Regions from separate parts of the Aeromonas jandaei genome, predicted to be linked through region 3. Evidence: predicted binding sites of a transcription regulator. Region 3 holds the regulator's gene; each other region holds the start of a gene.
The links. Region 3 encodes LexA, which represses DNA repair genes until DNA is damaged. Its sites were predicted from a motif close to ANCTGTNTNNNNANACAGNT; they were not measured.
Positions count from the first base shown of each region.

Region 1: the regulator LexA is predicted to act here: its motif matches at 1,390-1,409, upstream of dinB (DNA polymerase IV).
Region 2: the regulator LexA is predicted to act here: its motif matches at 1,851-1,870, upstream of ruvA (Holliday junction branch migration protein RuvA).

Region 1 covers NZ_CP149571.1:1,891,029-1,895,488, reverse strand. The annotation lists gene WE862_RS09295 (methyl-accepting chemotaxis protein) at 1-264, opposite strand, end outside; gene dinB (DNA polymerase IV) at 332-1,387, opposite strand; gene WE862_RS09285 (hypothetical protein) at 1,520-1,726, shown strand; gene WE862_RS09280 (DJ-1 family glyoxalase III) at 1,838-2,398, opposite strand; gene WE862_RS09275 (ketopantoate reductase family protein) at 2,430-3,371, opposite strand; gene WE862_RS09270 (YajQ family cyclic di-GMP-binding protein) at 3,571-4,053, shown strand; gene WE862_RS09265 (outer membrane protein OmpK) at 4,154-4,460, opposite strand, start outside.
Region 2 covers NZ_CP149571.1:154,948-159,407, reverse strand. The annotation lists gene WE862_RS00805 (methyl-accepting chemotaxis protein) at 1-1,670, opposite strand, end outside; gene ruvA (Holliday junction branch migration protein RuvA) at 1,925-2,539, shown strand; gene ruvB (Holliday junction branch migration DNA helicase RuvB) at 2,548-3,558, shown strand.
Region 3 covers NZ_CP149571.1:1,173,659-1,178,118, forward strand. The annotation lists gene plsB (glycerol-3-phosphate 1-O-acyltransferase PlsB) at 1-1,430, opposite strand, end outside; gene lexA (transcriptional repressor LexA) at 1,635-2,261, shown strand; gene WE862_RS05725 (hypothetical protein) at 2,721-2,936, shown strand; gene WE862_RS05730 (SCO family protein) at 3,144-3,770, shown strand; gene dinF (MATE family efflux transporter DinF) at 3,773-4,460, shown strand, end outside.

The sequences.
Region 1 (4,460 bases), 720 kb from region 3:
CTGGAACAGCACATTTTCAGCAAGCAGAGTCGCCCGGAAATAGGCCTCGTCCAGATAACTGGTCACCTTGGCAGCCTGCTCAGCACCCATCGCTTTCATCCAGTTTTCTGCCGATTGCTGAGCCTCGTGCATTGTTGCTTGTCGCACTTGCGCCTGCATCTTGTTGGCATTGTAAAGAGATGAAGCAACCAGAGCGGCTGCGGTAACCAACAAACAACAACCGGCAATCAGGGTGATCCGACCCTGGACAGAAAGAGCACTCATGCCAATATTCCTAACGTCATAGCGATATGGATAGTTTATCGACTTTATAAACAAAAACTTAACTATCTCAGAGCAAATCCAGCGATAGTTGGTTAACTTCTCCCTCTTTCGGCAAACCCACCACCAACCCCAGCAGACGTACCGATCGCCCTTGCGCCCGCAGCAACCCCTCTTTCAATAAGGGTATGAACAACTCGGCCTGATATCCTCCCTGACTGCGATAAACAGTTGTCTGGTGAAAATCAGCAAATTTGAGCTTGATCCCCTGCCCCATAAGCTGTTCTGCCGGGCAGACCTGCTGGAAGCGGCGCTCCAGCTCGGGTAACAGTCGATTTAGCACCTCCATGCAGGCCAATTCATCACAGAGATCGCTTGCCAGTGTGGTTTCCACGCCAACCGTCTTGCGAACCCGCTGTGCCTGCACCGGCTCTTCATCCAGACCCCAGATGCGGCTCGTCAGCATCTCGCCCAGCTTGCCGAACCGGCTTTGCAACTCCTCAGGCGCCAGTGCCCGGGCATCCTCGCAAGTGAACAGCCCTTGCGCCTCCAGCCGCTCTGCCGTCTTGCGCCCGACGCCGGGCAACTTGCCAAGAGGAAGCAGGCAGGTAAACGCCTCCACCTCGTCAGGGCGGATAATGAACAGACCATCCGGTTTGCGCTGCTCCGAGGCGAGCTTGGCCAGAAACTTGTTTGGCGCTACGCCAGCCGAAGCGGTCAGTCCCAGTTCGGTGACGATGGCATGACGGATCTCCCGGGCCATCAGGGTTGCACTGCCACCACAACAGCCACTGTGAGTGACATCGAGATAAGCCTCATCCAGCGACAAGGGCTCTACCTGATCGGTATAGCGATGAAAAATGGCTCTTAGCTGGCGGGAAATATCCTTGTAGAGCGCCATCCTTCCCGGCAACAGCACCAGCGGCGGACAGAGCTTTTTCGCCAGCGCAGTGGGCATCGCCGAGCGCACACCAAAGCGGCGGGCAACATAATTGCAGGTCGAAATGACGCCACGCCGCTCGGACGCCCCCCCTATCGCCAGCGGTACTTCCCGCAATGCGGGGTTATCCCGCATCTCCACCGCGGCAAAAAAGCAGTCCATGTCGATATGGATGATTTTGCGCATACCACTGTATAAATAAACAGACATCGCATCATATTACTGCAAGCCAGGGAGGAGCTCTATCTCAATCAATGGCTGCTATCCTGTTAGACTCCAAAGAGACCTCATCAATCACTGCAACAAGGAGTGTTGGCAATGAAATACCTCTGGTTGGGACTCTGTCTGCTGCCGCTCGCCGGGATCGGCAAAAACAATCCGACCGCCGAGTGCCGTTGGCTCTACGATCGCATCGCGGCACTGGAACAAGCCATCAAGAAGGGGGACAAGCTGGGCACGCAGGAAGAACTCTCCCGCTGGCGCACCGAATTCAACAAGAAACAGTGCAAAGAGTACGACTACTGACCCGGGTTATCGTCCGGGCATAGAAAAACGGGCCCCTGCCGATATGGCAGGGGCCCGTTTTTAGGCAAGATGAAAGCCCAGATAAAGGCTCATGAAGCAGATAACCCTTCGCTAAGGCAACACCATAGGCGCTGCAACCGCCGCAGCCAGCTCATCACTACGCAGCACCCGCACCAGTTCGAGGGCAAACTCGATGGCGCTGCCCGGCCCCTGGCTGGTGATCAGGCGATGCATCTCATCCCTTACGACCCGAGCGGTGGAGAGCTGCGTTGCTGGCAACCGAGCCTGAAAAGCGGGGTGACAAGTCACGCAAGCCTTATCCAGCAAGCCGTGGTGGTGCAGCACAACGGCAGGAGCTGCGCAGATGGCAGCTCGCCAGCGACCAGCACTTGCCTGCGCACTGAGCAGCTCGATGGCAAGCGGGGTATCGCGGATCACTTCGCTGCCAGGCAGGCCACCCGGCACAACGATAGCCTCGAAATCACGAGGCGCCAGCTCATCGATATGGCAGTCGGCCACCAGCTGAACCCCGCGCGATGCTTTGATCTGGCGCTTGCCAAGCGGGCAACAGGAGGCCAACACCACCTCCAGCTGGGCACGCACCAAGGTATCGACAATCGCCACCGTCTCGATCTCTTCCGATCCGGGCGCAACCAGAACCAGTACGCTCATCTTTGCCTCCTTGCTGTTGACCTCGTCAAACTCAGGCTGTCTGACTCTTCTCTTTGACCGCCTGATAGAGTCCCTGATTGACCGGGACCGCGATGCCATGCTCGGCCGCTTTGGCCAGGAGGAATCCGGTGATCGCTTCGATCTCGGTCTCTCGACCAAGCTCCATATCCTGACACATGGAGGAGTAGTTGTCGGCGGTCAGCTCGACCACAGTCATCACCCGGCGCAGCAACTCTTCAGCGGTCGTGGCAATGCCTTGTGCGCTCATCACATCGGCCACCTCGACACAGACCTGCTGCAGTGCATCAGCAAAGCGGGGGCCTGCCAGCTCGCCATTTTTCAGCTTGTGCAACGCAGTCAGCGGGTTGATGGCGCAGTTGATGGCCAGCTTTTGCCACTGACGCTGCAAAATCTGCTCATCCCAACCGGCCTGACCGAGCGCCAGTGCCAGTTCGTCAGCCAGAGCAGCATGAGCCCTGGCGGCCTCATTGACCGGCCCGAGCCAGGTTTCGCCCTTGCCGGTGTGGCGAAACACGAAATGGCCCAGCTGCATGGCACCATGGCTGGTCACCCCGGCAATAACCGGATTGTGGGGGAACATGGCAACAACCTGTTCGGCAATCCCCATGCCGTTGTGCAGCAATATGATGGGCACTTCGGCATCCAGCTTGCCAACCAGCGGCGCCAGTGCGGCCACCACCTGACTGGCTTTGGTCATCACCAGCAGGCGCTTGATCTTGCCCGGTTTGCTGGCGAAACCACGTTCGATATTGAGCAGCTGAACGTGCCCTTCCAGCGAGGTGAAATCAAACCCCGGATGCAGGGTGGATTGATGATGCTCGCGCAACAACACTCGTGTTGACTGACCGCTTTGGGTCAACAGGGAGGCAAAAACGCCGCCGAGAGCACCGCAACCCAATATGGACCATTGAGTGGTGGCAGGCTGTCGGGAATTCTTTAATCCGCTTGGCATGGTGTGACTCTGTCAGGGTAAGGGTTGCAATCCTCTCAACCTGTTACCGGGGATAAGTGAAGCTGTCGCTGGCGGACACTAACGGGTCCACCCATCCTGTGCGCACAGGATTCTAGCAGAGCAGCCCCATCAAAATCAGCAAATTTGCCTTATTTCTGGTAGATTTGGCCCCCGATAACGCAACATGAGGAGCCCGGCTATGCCGTCATTCGATATTGTCTCTGAAGTCAAAATGAACGAGGTGTTGAACGCCGTAGACAACGCCAATCGTGAACTGGCCACCCGTTTCGATTTTCGTGGGGTAGAAGCCAGCTTCGAGTTGAACAAGGAAGAGGTCAAGCTGGAGGCGGATGCCGATTTCCAGCTCAAGCAGATGGTTGAAATCCTGCGTGGCGCCCTGCTCAAGCGCAATATCGAAAACAGCTCGATGGACGTGGGCGATTCCGTTCACTCCGGCAAGCGTTTCCACCTGACCGTCAAGTTCAAGCAAGGGATCGACAAGGAAGTGGCCAAGAAGCTGGTCAAACTGATCAAAGATTCCAAGATCAAGGTGCAGGCTGCCATCCAGGGTGATGAAGTACGTGTCACCGGCAAGAAGCGTGACGACCTGCAAGAGGTGATGGCGATGGTGCGTGGCGCCGAACTGGGCCAGCCGATGCAGTTCCAGAATTTCCGCGACTAAATCATTCTGTTGCGTGGCGCCTCAATCGAGCGTGTCACGCATAAGCGCGAAAATAAAAAACCGGAGCCAAGGCTCCGGTTTTTTTGCACCTGAAGTTTGATTAGAACTTGTAGGTAACGTCGAAGTAGTGGCTGAAGCCAGAGCTCTTCCACGGAGTACCGTCGAATGCAGTGGAGCCATCTTTGTTGCCATAGGCATCCATGAAGTACTTCAGGCCATAACCGACAGCGAAGCGGTCAGAGTGCCAGTAGATACCGTGGAAGGTAGCCAGGTTATCAGTGGTGCGATCGGCACGGTTATAGGTATCCAGATCGAACTGATAGTCCAGGTAACCCTGATAGGATACGAAGCTGCCGTTGCCAAAGGTGTAGAAAGGTTTGAACCAGTTCATGGAGAACTGATAACCG
Region 2 (4,460 bases), 1.0 Mb from region 3:
TGGCTAATCTCGGCACTGGAAGCCGCTGTGCGGTTGGCCAGGGTGCGCACCTCGTCAGCCACCACTGCAAAACCCCGCCCCATTTCCCCTGCTCGGGCCGCCTCGATGGCTGCATTGAGTGCCAGCAGATTGGTTTGCTCCGAGATACCGCTGATGGTGGAGATGATCTGGCCGATCTGCCCCGCCTGCTCCTTGAGGGAGTTGATGGCGATGGCGCACTCGCTCACCTCCTGTACCACACGCTGCATGCCCGCGCTGGCAGAGGCGACATACTGGCTGCTCTCGGTGGTCAGCTGGCGTACTTCATTGGCATTTTGGGCGGCCATGCTGCAGTTGTCCGAGATACCGGTGGCAACCTGTACCATCTCTTCACTGTCATGATGCAGAGCCAGCGCGTGTTCTGCTGTCTGGCGGCTGCTCTGGCTGATGGCTTCCACCCGATTGACCGAGGTATGGACATGCTCGCTGATGTGCTGATTGTTGTGCATCGTCGAGCTGATCATCTTCTGCAGCTTCTCGATAAAGCGATCCACGCTATTGGCGAGCGATCCGATCTCATCATCCCGTTTCAGGTTGATGCGCACGTTGAGATCGCCATCGCCTGCGGCTATATCCTCCATGCGTTTATTTACCTGGAGCAGTGGGGTTACAAGCTTGCGGGTCAGCCAGAAGCCACACAGGGTGACGATGACGAGGCTGAATACAAGGCCAGCCAGGATCAGAGTGTTGGTCTGGCCGATGATGCCATTGAGCTGGATAATCTGATCTTCCACGGTTGCATCGCCTTTTGCCTCGACATCGACCAGCTGTTGCGCTAGTTGATCTGCGCTTTGCTCATAGGTCGCCTGTTGTGTCTGATAACTGGCGAGGGCCGCTAGCCAGCTGCCCAGCAACTGTTTGTGGCGGGCCTGCAGCTCGCGGTATTGGCTCGACAGCGTATGGCCGCCGAATTCTCCGCTGCCCTGTGCATCGAACATGCCAGTGGCCAGCATCCGGCTGGCGGCACTCTCATAAAATGTGATTGCCTCTTCCAGCTCCTTTTTGATGGCATCCGAGATGCCGAGTCTACGCATCTTTTCCATGGCGTAGAGTTGACGCAAGAAGCCGATATTGGCCTCCATACCGCCATCGGCAGCCTCCCATCGCGTTTCCAGACCGCCATTCCAGCTAATGGGTTGATCAGGCGATTGCGTCAGGCCTTCCACGGCCCCATCACCGATGACCTCCATCTGTTCCGAGAGGCGAGCCAGTCGATCGGCATTATCGCGCAAGGATTGATCCACATCGGTATAGCTGCGATAGAGCGCCAACAAGGCATCTTGCTGCTGTCGATAGTCCTGCTGCTGCTGCTGCATGATCTTGACTGCGGAAGGGTCGATGAGTTGCCCGTTGGCCACCCGCGTCAGTGCATCATCGGTTGCCGCCTTGGCTGAATTCAGTTTGCCATTATCGAGCGGGATCCCGTTGAGCATCTTCTGTATTTGCAGTTGCTGGTGGCCCAGTTCGATGGAGCCTTCCATGGCGCCATCTGCAGTTTGCCAGGCTGCCCCCAATACATAGGAGAGCAGATTGGCCAGTCGCTGGCTGCCGTACCAGCCGACGATCCCCATGCCCAGCGTGCAGCCAAGCAATATGGTGAGGCCCAGATTTGAGGTCGTAACAATCTTCATGTGATGGCCTTCCTTGGTGTATAGCACTATCAGGTGCCGAATAAGTCTAATCAGACAACGCCATGTTTGCCAAAGATGCGGAGTCGGCTACCGGTTATCCCGTGCCTGAAAAAGCACAGGATCAAGCATGGTGGATCTTGCATAAAATGCTTCTCCGATGAGCGGCCACCGATAGGGCAATGCTGGATACTTATCCAGTTATTCTTTATGCTATGAGCCAATTTGCGAATTGCTGTACTGGTGAGGAGAGAGCCGTGATTGGTCGCTTGAGAGGCATTGTCATTGAGAAGCAGCCCCCCGAGGTTTTGCTGGAAGTGGGTGGCGTTGGCTACGAGGTGCAGATGCCAATGAGCTGTTTCTATGATTTGCCGGAAATCGGCAAGGAGGCGACCATCCACACCCATTTTGTGGTGCGTGAGGATGCCCAGCTGCTCTATGGTTTCAACCACAAGCAGGAGCGGGCCCTGTTCCGCGAGCTGATCAAGACCAACGGGGTCGGCCCCAAGCTGGCGCTGGCGATTCTCTCCGGTATGACGGCCAGTCAGTTTGTCATCTGTGTCGAGCGTGAAGAGATAAGCTCACTGGTCAAGCTGCCAGGGGTAGGCAAGAAGACGGCTGAACGGCTGGTGGTGGAGATGAAGGATCGTCTCAAGGGATGGGTCAGTCATGATCTCTTCTCCCCGGCAGCGGTCACCTTGCCATCTCGCGAGCCGGAACTGCGGGCTCCGGATGCCGCGGAAGAGGCGGCCAGCGCCCTGGTGGCGCTCGGTTACAAGCCGCAACAGGCGAGCCAGATCGTCAGCAAGATCGCCAAAGATGGCATGTCGGTGGAAGATATCATCCGCGAATCCCTGCGTAGTCTGGTGTGAGGTAGCAGATGATTGAAGCAGATCGTCTCATTTCGTCCAGTGCCGCCCGTGAGGACGACATAATCGACCGTGCCATCCGCCCCAAAAAACTGGCGGACTATACCGGTCAGGATGCCGTTTGCGAGCAGATGGAGATCTTTATCGAGGCGGCGCGGCAGCGGGGGGAGGCGCTCGATCACCTGCTGATCTTCGGCCCGCCGGGTCTGGGCAAGACCACCCTCGCCAACATCGTCGCCAACGAGATGGGGGTCAACATCAAGACCACCTCTGGCCCCGTGTTGGAGAAAGCGGGTGATCTGGCTGCATTGCTCACCAACCTCGAACCACACGATGTGCTCTTTATCGACGAGATCCACCGCCTCAGCCCGGTGGTGGAAGAGGTGCTCTATCCGGCGATGGAGGATTACCAGCTCGATATCATGATCGGGGAGGGGCCGGCGGCCCGCTCCATCAAGCTCGATCTGCCCCCCTTTACCCTGATCGGTGCTACCACCCGGGCCGGCTCTCTCACCAGCCCGCTGCGGGATCGCTTCGGCATCGTGCAACGCCTCGAGTTCTACAACGTCAAGGATCTCACCGATATCGTCTCCCGCAGTGCTCGCTGTCTGGGGCTCGACATGACAGAAGATGGTGCCATTGAGGTCGCTCGTCGCTCTCGCGGCACGCCGCGGATTGCTAACCGCTTGTTAAGACGGGTGCGCGACTTTGCCCAGGTCAAATCCGATGGCCGGATCGATGGCCCCATCGCTGCGCGGGCGATGGACATGCTGGACGTCGATAATGAGGGGTTTGATTTTATGGACCGCAAGTTATTGTTGGCTGTCATAGACAAGTTTATGGGGGGGCCGGTGGGTCTCGATAACCTGGCGGCGGCTATCGGTGAAGAGAAAGATACCATTGAGGATGTACTGGAGCCCTATCTGATCCAGCAGGGCTATCTGCAACGTACCCCAAGAGGGCGGATAGCGACTACGCGGGCATATGCTCATTTTGGCCTTCAGCGGCCTGATGAGAAGTAAGAAAACAGCTGTTTGAGTAAAAAACCGCCACATAAGGCGGTTTTTTGTTATCCGGGCAAAAAAAAGCCCACGGCGGATGCGGTGGGCAAAGACAATTCAGGATGGATGTTCACAGACAGTGAGTGCGTCTGGACACAGACCGGAAAATAAACAGGTGAGCCGTCGCGAGCTCTCAGAGTCGGTTCAGTTGATAGAGCTGAACAAAGGAAAGCTTGTAGTAACGGATGGTTTTAGCAACAAACTTTTTCATCTTCGATTCCAATAGTCAGGTTCAAAATGATGGTCGAATACGTACCGTGAACCCCGATTAACCGGCCTGTATCCAAGGGTATGCCCTCACTGCGAGGCGCATTGTAGGAGTTCGAATCGGCGTGGGCAAACAAGAAAAATTGCACCGTTCAGATTAGTTTATCTAATTTATTTTTTGATTGGTTTGGCTCGCATGAGTATGCATTTTTAGCAGTATTAAATTGTGTTTTTCAGAGCCGGAGTCAGTTGCGAATAACATAAGAAAAAGAGGCTTGGCTCCATTTTTAAAATTAAATGAAGGCATTGTCGGTTAAATAATTAAATTGATTTAAATCAATAAATTACTGTTTTTGTTATTCTGTGATCTGACTCATGTCATCAGACGTTAAATAGTTTAAAAATGCCTTTTGCAGCCATCTTTGGCGGGTGCTTTTACATTGATTTCAATCAAATAAAGGTGATATAAAACCACAGTCATCATGGGCGAGAATAAATTCCAGCTGGTTGTTTTATAAATGTTAAACATTAGCTTTCTTTGTTCTCAGTTATTGCCTTGTTGTTAATGCTGGTTGTTAGTAATGGGGTTTTGTTGTGAGTGCTCATGGCGGGACCCATTTGATGGCCATCAACGGAAGCTTTGTGCTTAAAACTTA
Region 3 (4,460 bases):
AGCGGTTCGCCGAAGTTGACGAAGCCACGGCCATAGTTGCGCAGCTTGCGCAGGATGCCGAGCACCTGCAGGAAGCTCTCTTTCTCCTTGCGGCTGCCCTTGAGCTCGTTGTGGTAGGTGTTCACCTCCATCACGTGCTCGTAACCGAGATAGACGGGCACCAGAGTGACCGGTCTGTCCAGCCCGCGCATCATCGCCTGCAGGGTCATCGCCAGCATGCCGGTTTTGGGCGGCAGCAGGCGACCGGTACGGGAGCGGCCACCCTCGGTGAAGAACTCCACCGAGTAACCCTTGGCGAACAGCAGGTTGAGGTATTCACGAAATACCGTGCTGTAGAGCGGATTGCCCTTGAAGGTACGGCGGATGAAGAAGGCGCCGCCGTGGCGGAAAATCGGGCCCGCCGGCCAGAAGTTGAGGTTGATACCCGCCGCGATATGGGGCGGCACCATCCCCTGGTGATAGATAACGTAGGAGAGCAGCAGGTAGTCCATGTGGCTGCGGTGGCAGGGGACGTAGACGATCTCGTGCCCCTCCTGTGCCAGCTGGCGTACCTTCTCGGCGCCGTTGACGGAGAGCCCGCGGTAGAGCTTGTTCCACAGCCAGCCGAGGAAACTCTCGCCAAGGCGGATCAGCCGGTAGGAGAAGTCGGAGGCGATCTCGTCCATATAGCCGTGAGCCCGCTTCTTGGCTTTCTCGAGGCTGATCCCTTCGCGCTGGGCCTCCTCTTCAATCGCCTGCTGGATCACTTCGGAGTCGAGCAGCTGTTTGAACAGCAGGTGGCGGTTCGGCAGTTTCGGGCCGGTGGCTGCGAGTTGCTGGCGGCTGAAGTGGGTGCGAGCCACCCGCGCCAGTTTGTGGGCGATCCCTTCGTCAGTGCCGTGCTTGTCGGCCATATAGCGCAGGGAGAGCGGCGGCGAGAAGCGCACCAGATTCTCGCGACCCTTGAGGATCACGATGAGCGCCTTCTTCAGCCGGTTCGGCGCCAGACTGCTGATGATGTTCCAGCCGGATGCCTCTTCGCCTTCCCGACCCGGGGCGCGGCCCCAGAACAGGGTGACGGGCACCACCTGGATATCCAGCTCGGGATCCTGCTTGTGCAGATCCAGCAGCTGGTGGAACTCCTGCAGGAAGGGGAGAGGTTTGCTGCGTTTGCCAAACAGGGGAGGCGGACGATCCAGACAGACATAGCGCGGCAGCAGCTGGCTGTTAAGCTCCAGCGGCGTGAAGGGGCCGGGCAGACCGAGATCCTCACAGCATTGCTGCAGGGTCATCAGGTCAGTGATCGAACTGGTCTTCAGGGCGTAGACGATGGGTCTGGCCGGATCCAGATTGAGTTCTGTGATGGGATTTTCCGGCAGGCTCTTGTGATTGACCAAGCCGCTGACCGGCCATTGCAAGATGGCTCTGGAAATCTTCTGTCCTAGGGACATGTGTGTCTGCTCTCCAAAAAAATGCGGCGTGAGCATAGCAAATCGGCGGCCCCTTGTCGCCGAGAGGTACGATGAGTCAGCTGCGCAGGATCAAAACAGCGATAAATGAGCGGTTTGTCGCGACAAATGTCAGCTCTGCCTTGCCTTGGTCACTGCACTGTATATACTGCCAGTGTGCTGTATAAAAAGACAGGTGCCCATTCTATGAAACCCCTTACTCCCCGCCAGGCCGAAGTGCTGGAGTTGATCAAGGCGAATATGAGCGAAACCGGCATGCCGCCGACTCGCGCCGAGATTGCCCAGAAGCTTGGTTTCAAGTCGGCCAATGCGGCCGAAGAACATCTGAAGGCCCTGGCCAAAAAAGGGGTCATCGAGATCATGCCGGGCACGTCCCGCGGCATCCGCCTGCTGCTTGAAGAGGAGGAAGAGGTGCTGGAAGAGAGCGGCCTGCCCCTGATTGGCAAGGTGGCTGCCGGCGAACCTATCCTGGCGCAGGAGCATATCGAGAGCCACTATCAGGTGGATCCTGCCCTGTTCCATCCGCGGGCAGATTTTCTGCTGCGGGTGCAGGGGATGAGCATGAAGAACATCGGCATTCTGGATGGCGACCTGCTGGCTGTGCACAAGACTCAGGAGGTGCGCAATGGTCAGGTGGTGGTGGCTCGTCTCGATGAGGATGTCACCGTCAAGCGCTTCCAGCGCAAGGGTAGCCAGGTGTGGCTGCTGCCGGAAAACGAAGAGCTCTCCCCCATCGAGGTGGATCTCTCCAGCCAGCACCTCACTATCGAAGGTCTGGCCGTCGGCGTGATCCGCAACGCCGACTGGATGTAATTTCCCCTTTGCTATGAGACGGCCTCCTGCGGGAGGCCGTTTTGTTTTGCGCCTTTCCTGTTGGCCTGGCCGCTAGCCCATTGCTGCGAGACTCGATAGGCGTTCGACGAAGGGAGTGGCTGCCAATCATTCATTTCGGATATATGCTCAAATCAGGGTCTCGCCAATAAAGAGACTTCTTGCCATGCGTTGCCGGCCTGTGGCGGGTAATAGGGGCAAATTCAGAACAAGCGTGGGCAATGCACCTTCACGGGATATGAAGGGAGAGGGGGCACCCCTGCCATGGGGCGTCACTCGTGGTATGGCAAGTCGCCGTGCTGCCGGCAGAGTCGGGCAGGCGAAACAGCATAACTTGTCGGTCAGGGAGGACTGGTTATGGCATCGAGATCTCCATGGGATACAGGGGTGAGGGAACTGGCACCGGTATCCTCCATCACCCGTTTTTTCAGAGGCAGCCGGTTGACCTGGTTTTACGGGCTCTGGCTGCACCACAAGGGCTCGCACTGGACGCTCTGGCTGGGTTGCCCGAAAGAGAAGGTGGTACAGTTGGTGCTGCTATTCAAGCGGAGCCATGGTGTTGCCAAGTCGCAGGAAAACTGGTTGGCGCCCGTGATCCCCATCAGTGCCAGAGCGCTCGGCAAAATGCTGCAGCAGAGGCGCATTAACCGCCCGTGAAGGGGATGGATGGCGGCAGAGACCCACAAAACCGGCTCGCTTAAAGAGCCGGTTTTTGTTTTTGTGGTTGCTGCTTAATTGAACCAAACGGTCTGTTCCTGACAGAGCCGTGTACAAGGAGTCTCCAGTTCATGCCCTGCTGGGGTACAATCCCCCACCTGTCTGGCTATCGATGCTGTGTGTACTGAACCGAAAGGGTCTCTTGTTATGATGAAGCTTCGCTATCCTCTGTTGTTTCTGCTGCTGACAGGCTGCCTGATCCTTGCCTTCTATCTCACCCAGCCAAAACGACCGGAGCATGCTGACTACTATCCGGTCGGGCGGGACATCAACAACTTCCAGCTGATCGATGCCGACAACAAGCCATTCACCCCGGCCAACTTGCTGGGACACTGGACCTTTCTCTTCGTCGGTTACACCTATTGTCCCGATATCTGCCCCACCACGCTGGCGGATATCCGCTCCGTCTACGATCAGTTGAAGAAGCTGGCACCGACCACTCAGGTGGTCTTTGTTTCGGCGGATCCCCAGCGCGATGATCCTGCCCGTCTCAAAACCTATACCGCCTTCTTCAACCCCGAGTTCAAGGCGGCGACGGCGCCACACGACAAGCTGTTCCCGTTTGTGCGCAATCTGGGGCTGGTCTACTCCATCGCCAAGGAGGGGGAGAAGGATTACCTGATCGATCACTCCGCCTCCATCGTCCTCATCAACCCCAAGGGCAAGTTGCAGGGGGTATTCCGGCCCAAGGTGGAGCGCGGCCAGGTACCGCTGGTGCAGATGGATAGCATGCTCTCCGACTTCTCCCGCATCCTGAAGCTGACAGGTCACTGAGAGTGACGCACTCTGTTGCCCACTGGTGGCGAGATCCCTCTCGCCACCGCGCCGTCTTTGCCCTCGCCCTGCCGATGGTCTTCTCCAATATCACCACCCCCCTGCTGGGGCTGGTGGATACCTGGGTGATCGGTCATCTCGGGCAGGCCTGGTTTCTCGGGGGCGTCTCGGTCGGGGCGACCCTCATCAATCTCATCTTCTGGCTGCTCGGCTTCCTGAGGATGTCGACCACCGGACTGACGGCGCAGGCGCACGGTGCTGCTGACGGGCGGGCCCAGCTCGATACCCTGCTGCGCGGGTTGGGGCTGGCCGTTGCCCTCGGGCTGGCTCTGCTTCTGCTGCTGTTTCCCCTGCTGCCACGGCTGATTGCCCTGAGCGGCGGCTCGCCCGAGGTTCAGCTCTATGCTGGCCAGTACGTGGCGGTGCGGATCTGGAGCGCTCCGGCGGCGCTCTGCAATCTGGTGATCATGGGTTGGCTGCTGGGGATGCAGGATGCCCGCAGTCCCATGGCGATGCTGATCCTCACCAATCTGGTCAACATGGCGCTCGATGCCCTGTTTGTGCTGGGGCTCGGCTGGCAGGTGCGCGGCGTGGCGGCGGCCTCGGTGCTGGCCGATTACTGCGCGCTGGGGGTCGGCATCTGGCTGGTATCTCGTCAGCTGCGGCAATTGGCGCCGACGGTGTGGCAGG